One region of the Microbacterium sp. LjRoot45 genome, then DNA from elsewhere that is predicted to be linked to it. Evidence: predicted binding sites of a transcription regulator. Region 1 holds the regulator's gene; each other region holds the start of a gene.
What was found. The regulator HrcA, encoded in region 1, represses chaperone genes, less so after heat shock. The targets are predictions, from matches to a motif close to TTNGCACTCGNNNNNNNCGAGTGCNAA.
Positions count from the first base shown of each region.

Region 2: groES (co-chaperone GroES) is a predicted target of HrcA. The motif match lies at 1,707-1,733, and genes of this name have one in related genera.
Region 3: ACSQ18_RS12580 (Hsp20/alpha crystallin family protein) is a predicted target of HrcA. The motif match lies at 2,601-2,627, and genes of this name have one in related genera.

Region 1 is NZ_CAXUQM020000001.1:1,527,637-1,531,913, reverse strand. It holds gene lepA (translation elongation factor 4) at 1-147, shown strand, start outside; gene ACSQ18_RS07245 (DUF1990 family protein) at 177-827, shown strand; gene hemW (radical SAM family heme chaperone HemW) at 827-2,044, shown strand; gene hrcA (heat-inducible transcriptional repressor HrcA) at 2,158-3,195, shown strand; gene dnaJ (molecular chaperone DnaJ) at 3,240-4,277, shown strand, end outside.
Region 2 is NZ_CAXUQM020000001.1:547,596-551,872, forward strand. It holds gene ACSQ18_RS02425 (hypothetical protein) at 1-441, shown strand, start outside; gene ACSQ18_RS02430 (THUMP-like domain-containing protein) at 475-1,662, opposite strand; gene groES (co-chaperone GroES) at 1,822-2,118, shown strand; gene rarD (EamA family transporter RarD) at 2,274-3,212, shown strand; gene ACSQ18_RS02445 (ABC transporter substrate-binding protein) at 3,332-4,277, shown strand, end outside.
Region 3 is NZ_CAXUQM020000001.1:2,634,192-2,638,468, reverse strand. It holds gene ACSQ18_RS12590 (L-serine ammonia-lyase, iron-sulfur-dependent, subunit alpha) at 1-1,012, shown strand, start outside; gene ACSQ18_RS12585 (hypothetical protein) at 1,285-2,262, opposite strand; gene ACSQ18_RS12580 (Hsp20/alpha crystallin family protein) at 2,701-3,156, shown strand; gene ACSQ18_RS12575 (DUF2804 domain-containing protein) at 3,359-4,277, shown strand, end outside.

The DNA.
Region 1 (4,277 bases):
GGCGGCGACATCACGCGCAAGCGCAAGCTCCTCGAGAAGCAGAAGGAGGGCAAGAAGCGCATGAAGATGGTCGGCCGCGTCGAGGTCCCCCAGGAGGCGTTCATCGCTGCGCTGTCGGGCGACGTCGAGGGCAAAGACAAGAAGTAGCCCCCAAGAGGCGAAGGTAGGCTGTTCGCATGCGCCGTGGAAGCTTCCAAGACGGGACGGTGGACTACGCCGCCGTCGGGGCCACGCAGGCCGCCGACCTCATGGGGTATCCGCCCGAGCGGAGTCTCCCCGCGGAGGCTTCGTGGCGCATCGGAAGCGGCGAGGCACGTTTCGAGACCTCGGCGGACACGCTCCTGTCGTGGGCGGCGCTGCGGGGAGCGGGACTCACCGTCTCGGATGTCCGACCGGCATCCGGACCGATGTACTCGGGAGTGAGCTTCGACGCCGAGGGCACGCCGCTCGCGCCCAGCAGGCTCGAGGCCGACCAGCGTTTCGACGCCGACGGTACCCCGTATGTCGGCGCCGGGACGACCGTCCGCGTGCACGGGCGCGTGAAGGGACACCGCGCCGACGCCCAGCTGCGCGTCATCTACGTGATCGAGGAGCCTCGCCGCGTCGGCTTCGGACTCGGCACCGTCAGCGGCTCGGTCGTGAGCGGCGAGGAGTCGTTCGTGTTGGAGTGGACGGATGCCGATGAGGTGTGGTTCACCGTCCGCGCCTTCGACCGTCCGGTGAAGACGTTGTACCGCATGCTGCCGGCCCTGGTGAAGCGTCGCCGACGCGAGTTGTTCCAGGGCTACCTGCGGGCGTTGTCGCCGTTGTACACGACGCCCGCCTGATGGGCGCTGCGCTGCCTCTGGGCGACCCCGCGCCCGCCGACGGGTCACTCCCGTCCGATGTGAGCATCTCGCCGGAGACGCCGTTCGGTGTGTACCTGCACGTGCCCTTCTGCCGGGTGCGCTGCGGCTACTGCGACTTCAACACCTACACGGCGACCGAGCTGCGCGGTGCCCGGCAGGACGCGTACGCCGACGAGGTGCTGCGGGAGATCGCCCTCTCGGCGGACGTCCTCCGCGCACGAGGCCCCCTCCGCCCGGCGGCGACGGTGTTCTTCGGCGGCGGCACCCCCACGCTCCTTCCGGGCGACGACCTGGCTCGGATGCTCGACGGCATCCGCACCGCGTTCGCGCTCACGGAGGATGCGGAGGTCACCGTGGAGGCCAACCCCGACACGGTGACGCCGCTGCTGGCGGGGCGACTCAAGGATGCCGGCGTGACGCGCCTGTCGATCGGCATGCAGTCCGCCGTGCCGCACGTGTTGGCGGCGCTCGACCGCACCCACGACCCGGCGGGCGTCGCCACGGCCGTCGACGCCGCTCGGAGCGCGGGCCTGGCGGTGAGCCTCGACCTCATCTACGGGGCACCGGGGGAGAGCCTCGACGACTGGCGGCGTTCGCTCGAGACCGCGGTGGCGCTCGACCCCGATCACATCTCCGCGTACGCCCTCATCATCGAGGACGGCACGAAGCTCGAACGACAGATCCGCAGAGGCGAGGTGGCCGCGCCCGACGACGACCTGCAAGCGGACATGTACGAGCTCGCCGACGAGCTGCTCGGCGGCGCGGGCTACGCCTGGTACGAAGTGTCCAACTGGGCGAAGGCGCCGGGGCAGCGGTCCCGGCACAACCTCGCCTATTGGCAGGGACACGACTGGTGGGGGTACGGCCCGGGCGCCCACAGCCACATCGACGGCTTGCGGTGGTGGAACGTCAAGCACCCCGCCGCCTATGCGCAGCGTGTGTCATCCGGTGCCTCGCCGGCGGCCGGTCGAGAGCGCCCCGATGCGGCGGCTCGGCGGCTCGAGAGCGTGCTGCTGCGATCGCGCATCTCCGACGGGCTCGCCGTCTCCGACGTCACCGGCGAGGGCCGGCGCGCCGTGGCATCCCTCATCGCCGACGGTCTCATCGACGGTGCCGCTGCCGTGCGCGGTCGCGTCGTCCTCACGCTGAGGGGGCGGCTTCTCGCCGACGCCGTGGTCCGCGCGCTGACGGCCTGAGGACGCAGATCGGACCCGCCCTCCGGTTCGTCACGCGCCTGGCGTGCTCCCGAGATAGAATTGGCACTCAGCACTCACGAGTGCCAGTGCGGACGATCGGACGGAGGACAGGCATGGTCTCGGAACGCGGACTCCAGGTCTTGCGGGCCATCGTGCAGGACTACGTCGACACGCACGAGCCCGTGGGCAGCAAGTCGATCGTCGATCGCCACCAGTTCGGCGTCTCTGCCGCGACCATCCGCAACGACATGGCGCTCCTCGAGGACGAGGATCTCATCGTCGCCCCGCACACGTCCTCGGGTCGCGTGCCCACCGACAAGGGCTACCGCGTGTTCGTCGACCACCTCGCGGAGCTGCGTCCCCTCACGGCGGCCCAGCGGACGGCTATCGCGTCGTTCCTCGACGGACCCGGCGACCTCGACGACCTCCTCGTGCGCACCGTCCGTTCCCTCACCCAACTCACGGGACAGGTCGCGATCGTCCAGTACCCGTCGTTCGCGCGCGCGAACGTGTCGCACGTCGAGTTCGTCCACCTCGGCGCCCGCCGTGTGGTCGTCATCGTGGTCACCGACACCGGCCGCGTATCGCAGCGGCTCGCCTTCCTCCGGGAAGAGCTCGATGAAGCCGAGGTCGCCCGAGTCAAGCGCGGGGTCGGCGATCTCGTGACGGGCAAGAGCGTCCGCGACGGCGCCCAGGCGCTCGCCGAGTTCCTCGCCACTGCGGCCACCGACGAACGCATCGATCAGGCGCTGCGGACCGTCGCACACATCGTGGCCGAAGAGCTCGAGGAGTTCCGGCAGGACAAGCTCGTCATGGCGGGGAGCGCGACCCTCGCCCGTCGCGAGGCGGACTTCCGCGGCAGCATCTACCCTCTGCTCGAGGCGATCGAGGAGCAGGTGACTCTTCTGCGACTCATGGGCGAGATGGTGGCCGACGAGCAGGGGCTCGCGGCGAGCATCGGCCGGGAGAACGAGCCGTTCGGCCTTCCGGAGGCGTCGGTCATCGCGGGCGACTACGACGCCACGGGTACGCGCGCGCGGGTGGGCCTGCTCGGCCCCACCCGGATGGACTATCCCACGAATCTCGCGGCGGTCCGCGCCGTCGCGCACTATCTGAGCCGACTGCTCGACGAAGACGAGAAGTCTCGCTGACGCGATCGGCATGACCGCGCCCGGCAGCGGGCGGAAAGGCGAATGTGGCTGACCACTACGAGGTTCTCGGAGTGTCGCGCGAGGCGACTCCCGACGAGATCAAGAAGGCGTACCGGCGCCTGGCACGCGAACTCCACCCCGACGTCAACCCGGGGGAGGACGCGTCGGAGCGGTTCAAGCTGGTGACTCACGCCTACGACGTGTTGAGCGATCCCGAGCAGCGTCAGCGCTACGACATGGGTGGCGACAGCAGCCCGTTCGGGGGCGCCGGAGGCGGGTTCGGCGGGTTCGGCGACGTCTTCGAGGCCTTCTTCGGAGGCGCGGCCGGAGGGCGATCCGGACGACCCCGGTCACGCCGCGAGCGTGGCCAGGATGCTCTCGTGCGCGTCACGCTCGACCTCGGCGATGTGGTCTTCGGCGCGCACCGCGACGTGGAGGTCGACACGGCGGTGCTCTGCGACACGTGCGAAGGCTCCTGCTGCCAGCCGGGCACCCAACCGGTGACGTGCGACATCTGCCACGGTGCCGGACACGTGCAGCGCACCGTGCGCAGCCTCCTCGGCAACGTCGTGACCTCGCAACCGTGCACGACCTGCCAGGGCTATGGCACGACCATCCCCTACCCGTGCGGCACGTGCGCCGGTCAGGGCCGAGTGCGCGCACGTCGGACCGTGTCGGTCGACATTCCCGCCGGCGTCGAGACGGGCCTGCGCCTGCAGCTTCCGGGGTCCGGTGAGGTCGGCCCTGCCGGCGGCCCGAACGGCGACCTCTACCTGGAGGTCACCGTGACGCCGCACGAGGTGTTCAGCCGCGACGGCGACGACCTCCTCGCCACCCTCGAGGTCTCGATGCCCGACGCCGTGCTCGGCACGGAGACGACGATCGAGTCGCTCGACGGTCCCGTCGACCTCGAGATCCGCCCCGGCATCCAGGCCGGCGACGTCCTCACCATCAAGGGGCGCGGCATCACGCCGCTGCGCGGAGGACAGCGCGGCGACCTCCGCGTCGGCGTACATGTGGTCACCCCGACGCGACTGGATGCCAAGCAGCGGGCGCTCATCGAGGACTTCGCCAAGAAGACG
Region 2 (4,277 bases), 980 kb from region 1:
GACCCGCCCGCCCTGCCGGCCGATGTGCCGCAGCTTCCCGTGCCGATCATCGAGTCGGCGTCGAGCGACGTCGTGCCCGGGGAGACGGTGAGGCTGCCGGGGGAGCACCGCGGCGGTTTCCAGCGCGCGCTGACCGAACCGGTCGCGGTGACCGCTCCCGTGCACACGGAGGTGCGGTGGGCGCCTGCCCCGCCCGCTCCGCTGCCCCGCAGCGCGCCGTGGGCGCTGACCTTCGCCGTCCTCGGGTTGCTCGTGTCGCTGCTCGTCGGATGGGGGTTCCTCATCGGCATCCTGGGCGCGTCGCTCGCCGTCGTCGCCCTGCGTCGCCCGTGGGAGAGCCGGGGCGTGGCCGTCTGGGCGCTGTGCCTGAGCGCGCTGTCGCTCGTGTACAGCGGCGGCTGGCTGTGGTGGGCCTCGACGCAGGGGCCGCTGTTCGGCTGAACGGCCACCGGTTCCCCAGGTTCGGCGCGACGGTCAGAGGCGGTCGGCGAGAAGCGCGACCCGCGCACCGTCCACGCGCGTGAGCAGGAGCGTCGCCGCAGCGTCGCCCCGCAGCTTCAGCTTCGTGCGCAGGGATGCCGGGTCGATGTCGACGCCGCGCTTCTTGATCTCGAGCGTGCCGATGCCGCGCTCGCGGAGCGCCTTCGACAACCGCTTGAGGTCGAACGGCAGCTGCTCGCGCACGCGGAACGTCTGCACGAACGGGCTCGTCGTGGTCGTGTCCGACGTGAGGTAGGCGATGCCGTCGGCGATCATGCCGGCATCCAGGCGCCGCGCCACCTCGCCGATGAGACGGGCCCTGATGACCGAGCCCGCGGGCTCGTGCACGTACGCGCCCAGCGGACGCACGGGGGCATCGGGGGCGTCGCCGGATGCCGTCAGCTCGTGCGCCGCATCGCCGTGGACGACGAGCGCGGCTCGCGCGACGCCCGGGCGGGCGAGGGCACCCGACCACAGCACGAGTTCGATCGTGGACCCGTCGACGGTGATCCACTGGGCTTCGACGCCGTCGGGGATCTGCTCGCGGTCGAAGCCCGGACCCAGCTTGATCCCCACCGGCATCCGGGATGCCAGGTCGAACGCCCAATCCAGCGACGGCGTCCAGTCGGCCGCGCGCGTGCGACGCGTCTCGCTGTGTCCGGCGGAGCGGCGGGCGGGGTCGAGCCAGACGGCGTCGATGCCCGCGAGGTCGGTGGACTCGGCGGTCGCGTGGCGCACGGTCGCCGTGTCGCCGAACGGGGCGAGGTTGTACGCGGCGATCGCGGCGGTGATCTCGTCGGCGTCGACGGCGAGCACGTGCAGGCCGATCCCCGCGAGCCCCAGTGCATCGCCGCCGATGCCGCATCCGAGGTCGGCGACGCGCGTCATGCCCGCATCCCGGAATCGACCGGCGTGGCGGGCCGCGACGGCGAGGCGGGAGGCCTGCTCCAGCCCCGCGCGGGTGAACAGCATGCGTTCGGCGAACGGCCCGAATTTCGCGGCGGCGCGGGTGCGCAGTCGCGCCTGACCGACCACCGCCGACACGAGCTCCGGAGGGGTTCCGGCGGCGCGCAGGCGGCTGACGGCGGCGGCGACGTCGTCGGTCGAGTCGATGCGGCCGAGCGAGTCGAGCAGACGCAGCGCCTCCGGTGTCAGCAGGGTCGCGAGCTCGGCGTGGTCCACCGGGCAAGCCTATGCGGCACCGCGTGTCGCCGCGCGTCGGAGGATTGGCACTCGCGTTGCACGAGTGCCAGCATCGCCCTAGACTGGCATTAGCACTCGCGGTGTGCGGGTGCTAATGAGTCTTTACGCATGACCCCTGAAGCAAGAAAGAGGTAGACCGTGTCGGTTTCCATCAAGCCGCTCGAGGACCGCATCGTCATCAAGCAGGTCGAGGCTGAGCAGGTCACGTCCAGTGGACTGGTCATCCCCGACACCGCGAAGGAGAAGCCCCAGGAGGGCGAGGTCGTCGCGGTGGGCCCCGGTCGCATCGACGACAACGGCAACCGCGTTCCGCTCGACGTCGCCGTCGGCGACCGCGTGATCTACAGCAAGTACGGTGGCACCGAGGTGAAGTTCGGCGGCGACGAGTTCCTCGTCCTGTCGGCTCGCGACGTGCTGGCGGTCGTCGTCCGCTGATCGCATACAGCTGACCGAAGGGTCCGGATGCCGTGGCATCCGGACCCTTCGTCGTTGCCGGCGCCGAGGGTATTGGCAGTCGCGTCGCGACGAACGGCAGGATGTCGTCGCTCCCGAAGGCCGCGCGGCGTCATGACCGTCCTAGGCTTGGACCCATGACACCTTCCGCGCGTTCCGTCCGTGACGGCGATGAGGTGCGCGGGGGAGTGCTGGCGTTCATCGCCTACTTCCTGTGGGGCTTCATGCCCCTCTACTTCCTCACGCTGACCCCGACCGGCCCGTGGGAAGTGGTCTCCTGGCGCATCATCCTGTCCCTGGCGTTCTGCGCCGTGCTACTGACGGTGACGCGCACGTGGGCGAAGCTGTGGGCCATTCTGCGCACGCCCCGGCTCGTCCTGTGGACGATCGTGGCAGGCCTCCTCATCTATGTGAACTGGCAGGTCTTCCTGATCAGCACGCTCACCGGCCACGTGATCGAGGGCAGCCTCGGCTACTTCATCAATCCGATCGTGACGGTGCTCCTGGGCGTCCTCGTGCTCGGGGAGCGGTTGCGCATCGCCCAGTGGGTGGCGATCGGCATCTCCGTGCTGGCCGTCATCGTCATCGTGGTGGGGTACGGCGACTTCCCGTGGATCGCGCTGACCCTCGCGGCGAGCTTCGGCGCGTACGGTCTCGTGAAGAAGCAGATCGGTCCGAGTGTGGATGCCATCAGCGGGCTCACCCTGGAGTCGCTGTGGCTGCTCCCCGTCGCCGTGGTCCAGCTCATCGTCGTCGCGGCGACCACGGGTCTCACGATGGGCCAGGCCGGTCCGGGGCACGCCGCCCTGCTGCTGCTGGCGGGCGCGGTGACCGCCACGCCGCTCCTCTTCTTCGCGGCCGGTGCGCGCCGCGCGCCCCTCACGGTCATCGGGCTCCTGCAGTTCGTCGCGCCGATCCTGCAGTTCATCACGGGCGCGTGGATCATGGGCGAGCCGATGCCTCTCGAGCGCTGGATCGGCTTCGGGCTGGTGTGGCTCGCGCTCGTCGTGCTCATGGCGGACACGCTGCGCCACGCACGCCGCTCACGGGTGGGGGATGCCGTTATCGCATCGTGATCATGACGTTTCACAGCGTTAACGGATCGCAACATTGGTGACGCGTCTCGGCGATTAGGTTGATTCCAACTGGGACGGCACCCGAGGTCGTCCCTTGTTCATCCATAGCAAGGAGCAACATGACCGTCTTCACACGTTCGCGTGCGGGCAAGGTCCTTGGCGGCATCGCCGTCGTCAGTGTCAGCGCCCTTCTGCTCGCCGGCTGCGCCGGCGGCGGTGGCACGCCGGCGCCGAGCGACAGCAGTGCGCCTGTCGCAGAGGACCTCACCCTCAAGATCGGCAGCGTGCTGCCCCAGACCGGCAGCCTCGCCTTCCTCGGCCCGCCCGAAGAGGCGGGTGTGCTCCTCGCCGTCAACGAGATCAACGAGGCCGCCAAGAGCCTCGAGGTGGAGTTCACCCCCGGCGACTCGGGTGACGCCGACAACAAGGCGTTCGAGACCACGGTCCCGAAGCTGCAGAACGCGGGAGTCTCCGCGATGATCGGTGCCGCGGCATCCGGTGTCACGAAGCTGTTCCTCGACTCCAACGTCCAGGCGGGCATCATCACGTTCTCGCCGGCGAACACCTCGCCCGACTTCACGACGTGGGACGACGACAACCTCTACTGGCGCACCGCTCCGAGCGACCTGCTCCAGGGTGAGGTTCTCGGCAACCTGATCGCCGAGGACGGCCACAAGAACATCGGCATCATCTACCAGAACGACGCCTACGGCACCGGCCTCTTCGGTGTCATCAAGGAGGTGTTCGAGTCGACCGGTGGTTCGGTCGTGGCTGAGGCGTCGTACAACGACGGCGACAGCTCGTTCGACGCCCAGGTGTCCACGATCGCGGCGGCCAAGCCCGACGCGGTGGTGCTCATCACGTTCGACCAGTTCGCGACGATCGCGCCGCTGCTGTCCAACGCGGGTGTCGACCCGGCGAACTACTACCTCGTCGACGGCAACCTCAAGCAGTGGGGCGACGACGTGTCGGTCTCGCTTGAGGGCGCGAAGGGCACGACGCCCGGACCGGTGCTCGAGACGGACTTCCAGGACCGTCTCAACGCGGCCTGGACCGACGCGGGCA
Region 3 (4,277 bases), 1.1 Mb from region 1:
CGACGGCGAGGACACCGCGCTCGCCACGGCATCCTTTCCCCACGCCTTCGACACGGCCGAGGCGCTGCTGGCCCTGTGCGACGAGCACGGCTGGACCATCGCCGAGGTCGCGCGGCGCAACGAGGAGTCGCGCCGATCGGAGGCCGAGGTCGCCGCGGGACTCGACGCCATCTGGGATGCCATGGCCGGCTGCGTCGAAGCGGGACTGCACGCCGACGGGGTGTTGCCGGGCATGCTCAAGGTGAAGCGGCGCGCCGGCGCGATCCGGGCGCAGCTCGACGAGGTCGAGAGCGATGGGAAGCGGGAGCTGCCCGGCGAGTGGCTGGGCGCGTTCGCGCTCGCCGTCAACGAGGAGAACGCGTCGGGGGGTCGGGTCGTCACCGCGCCGACCAACGGCGCGGCCGGGATCGTCCCGGCCGTCGCGATGTACTGGTGGCGCTTCCTCGCCGATTCGGGTCTCGGCTCCGGCAACGCGGTGACGCCCTACGGCGAGCTCGTCGGGTCGGCGCTCCTGGGCATGCATCCCGCCGACCCCGTCGCCGACGACGACCTCACCGTGGAGGCCAACCGCCGTCGCGGCATCCGGCGTTTCCTGCTCACGGCTACGGCGCTCGGTTCGCTGTTCAAGGCGAACGCGTCGATCTCCGGCGCGGAAGGCGGCTGCCAGGCCGAGGTGGGGTCGGCGTGCGCGATGGCGGCCGGGGGGCTCACGGCGGTGATGGGCGGCACGAACCGTCAGATCGAGAACGCCGCGGAGATCGCGATGGAGCACCACCTGGGCCTCACGTGCGACCCCGTGGGCGGACTCGTGCAGATCCCGTGCATCGAGCGGAACGCGATCGCCGCCTCCACGGCGGTGACGGCTGCGCGGCTCGCCCTCCGTGGCGACGGCAGTCACTACGTGTCCCTGGATGCCGTCGTCGAGACGATGCGGCAGACGGGCATCGACATGTCGCACAAGTACAAGGAGACGAGCGAGGGCGGCCTGGCCGTCAACGTCATCGAGTGCTGACGTTCGCGCCGTGAAGGTGTCGCACTCGGTGGTGTTCGCCTGTGAAGGTGGCGCACTCGGTGGTGTTCGCCTGTGAAGGTGTCGCACTCGGTGGTGTTCGCCTGTGAAGGTGGCGTAACCGGTGGTCTCTACCCGCGAAAGTGGAGCAATCGGCTGCCTCGACGACGCGGAAACCTCCTATTGCGCCACCTTCTTCGGACGGAGACCGCCGAGTGCGCCACAATCTTGCGCGGCGAACACCGGACACACGCCCGTGCGTGGGTGTGTGCAGGTCACTCGTGTCGGGCGAGCGCCGCGCGCACCAGGTCGACGGCGCGGCCCTGGCGCAGGTGCGTCGCGGTGATCCGCACGACCTCCCAGCCCGCGGCGGCGTAGGCGGCGTACTTCTCGAGGTCGCGATCCCACTGTGCGCGGCTCGTCCGGTGGTGATCGCCCTCGACCTCGACCACGACGCGATGTTTTCGGTAGACGATCTCGGAGATCCCCAGCAGCTTCCCCCGCGGGTCGCGAATCTCCACATCGAGGTCGGGGCGGGGAAGACCCGCCGCGTCGGCGTCCAACCGGAACGATGACTCCAGCGGAGAGCTGCTGCCCTCTCGGATGAGCGGCAGTGCTGCGCGCAGACGCGCGACGCCGCGCCGCGGACCGGCATCCGTGGCGGCGGCCAGCTGCGCGAGCGTGCCGATCCGCGCGTCGGGCAGCGGGATGCCGGAGCGCCCTCGCGGGATGCGCGCGATGGCGTCACCCACGATCACGAGCTCGCGCACCGAGAGGTCCCGCCCGAGTATCGCCCAGGTCGAGGCGGGGCTGCTCACGGGGAGTCCGTCGACGGTCCGCAGACGGACGAGATGGCCCTCGATCTTCACCCCGCGGATGCCGGCGCCTCGCGGCGCGCGGGAGGGCGCGACGACACCGACCTCGAGCCCGTCGCCCGGATCGAGGGGCAGACCGTAGAGGATCGCCGCGGTACGCCCCGTGAAGAACGCGGATGCCGGCATGACCGTGGCGTACGCGATCGCGCTCCGCAGCGTGCGCTCCCGGACCGCTCGGTCACGTGCGGACGGGTCGTCGACCGGCACGGCATCCGCTTCGTGCGCGCTCGGCTGCGGCACCCTGGTGCGGACGCCGTGGAACGGCGCGATCAGGTCGCGCGATCGGAGACGCGAGGCCGAGACTCCCGCCTGGATGCCATCGCGAACGCGGAACGCGTCGCCGAGTGAACGGGGGAGCGGGGCGGGTGGTCGCGGCATCCCTCACTCTTGATCGCACGCGAGCCTCGCGACCCGCCGCGCCGTCGATCCGGGGACACTTGCCGAGCTGGCCCCCCTTGTGGAGGAGCCCTCGCCCGCCTATCTCGCCTCCTATTGCCCTGACCGCCCGAGAAGGTGGCGCGGTGTGCGGTGCCCGCCCGAGAAGGTGGCGCAATCGGTCGCCTCGACGGCGTGGATATCACCGTTCGCGCCACCTTCTCGCCCCGCATGCGCAGATTGCGTCACCTTCTCGGGTCGCTCGCGCCGCCCGCGTCGCACGCGTCGCACGCCCGCATGAAGAACCCCGGATGCCGCGGGCGTTCGCTGGTCGAGAACGCTTAGCACTCTCGCCCTTCGAGTGCTAATCTGGAGTCACTTGAGTCGATAGGGCTCAAGTTTGAGACCACGCAACATCACACGCACTAGAAGGAGAGAACCATGGCCACGTATGACCCGTTCCGTGACCTCGATCGCCTGGCATCGAGCCTCTTCGACGCGCGTCGGGGACCGCGCCGCATGCCGATGGACCTGTACCGCGACGGCGACCACTACGTCCTGTCCGCCGACCTGCCGGGGATCGACCCGGGCTCGGTCGACATCGACGTCGACGGCCAGCTCCTCACCATCCGCGCCGAGCGCACGCTCGCTGCCGGTGAGGGCGTCAAGTGGATCACCCGCGAGCGCGAGGCGGCGAGCTTCCTGCGCCAGCTGAACCTCGGTCAGGGCATCGACAACGACGGCATCGCCGCCACGTACAGCAACGGCGTGCTGACCGTCACCATCCCGGTGAGCGAGAAGGCCAAGCCGCGCAAGGTCGAGGTCGTCGCCGACGGCGCCGCGCCCACGATCCGCACCCACGAGAGCGCCGACGAGCCGCAGCCCATCGAGCAGTAACCCACCGAGCAGTAACCCACCGGGCCGCAGCCCACCGAGCAGTAACCCTTGGCGCGCTCGCGATCCGAACCGCCCCGGTCGCCACGACCGGGGCGGTTCGTCGTGCGCGGGCGTATGATCGGGGCACCCCGAACGGACCGTCTGCAAGGATGCCGATGACCGAGACCGCCGCGATGCGCACGCCGCCGCGCCCCGCCCTCGCATGATCGAGCGCGAGCTCACGCGGGTCGTCTCCCTCACGTCGGAGGACGGCTCGCTCAATCCGGCTGCGGTCGGCTTCGCGCGCAGGCCGCTCGTGACGACGGCGGGAATCGACGGTCGTCATCACTGGGGGCGCAACAAGCGCTGGGAGTACTGGAACATCATCACGCCCACGCATGTGCTGGCACTGACCGTCTCGTCGTTGGACTACGCCGCGGTGCACGAGGTGTGGGTGCTCGACCGCCGCTCGGGTCAGGAGCGCGGTCGGACGGCGACCGTCGTCCCGGCGCACGACGTGGACCTGCCTCCCACCCTCGGCGACGGCGCCGCGATCGCGCGGGCGAAAGACCTGGCCGTGTCGGTGACGCCGGGGGCCGACGCGTGGCGGCTGTTCGCCGAGATCCCCGACGTCTCCTTCGACGTGACGGTGGCCCGGCCGCCGGAGCACGACTGTCTCGCGGTCGTCGTCCCCTGGACGCGCCACCGGTTCCAGTACACCGTCAAGGATGTGGCGCTCCCGGCGACGGGCGTCGTCATCGTCGATGGCGTCGAGCATGCCGTCCCGGCCGGATCGTGGGCCGTGCTCGATCACGGACGCGGCCGGTGGCCGTACGACGTCCGCTGGAACTGGGGCGCTGGATCGGGCGTGGTCGACGGCCGGACGATCGGCCTGCAGGTCGGCGGTCGCTGGACCGACGGCACGGGGTCGACGGAGAACGGCATCCTCGTCGACGGCGAGCTCCACAAGATCTCGGAGGACCTCGCCTGGGACTTCGACGCGGCGGACATGTCTCGTCCCTGGCACGTGTCGGGGGGAGGGTTGGATGCCGCGCTCGTGCCCTTCCACGCGAAGCGGTCGGCGCGTCGCCTCGGTCCGCTCTCGTCGCGGACGGACCAGTGCTTCGGGGTCTGGTCGGGCA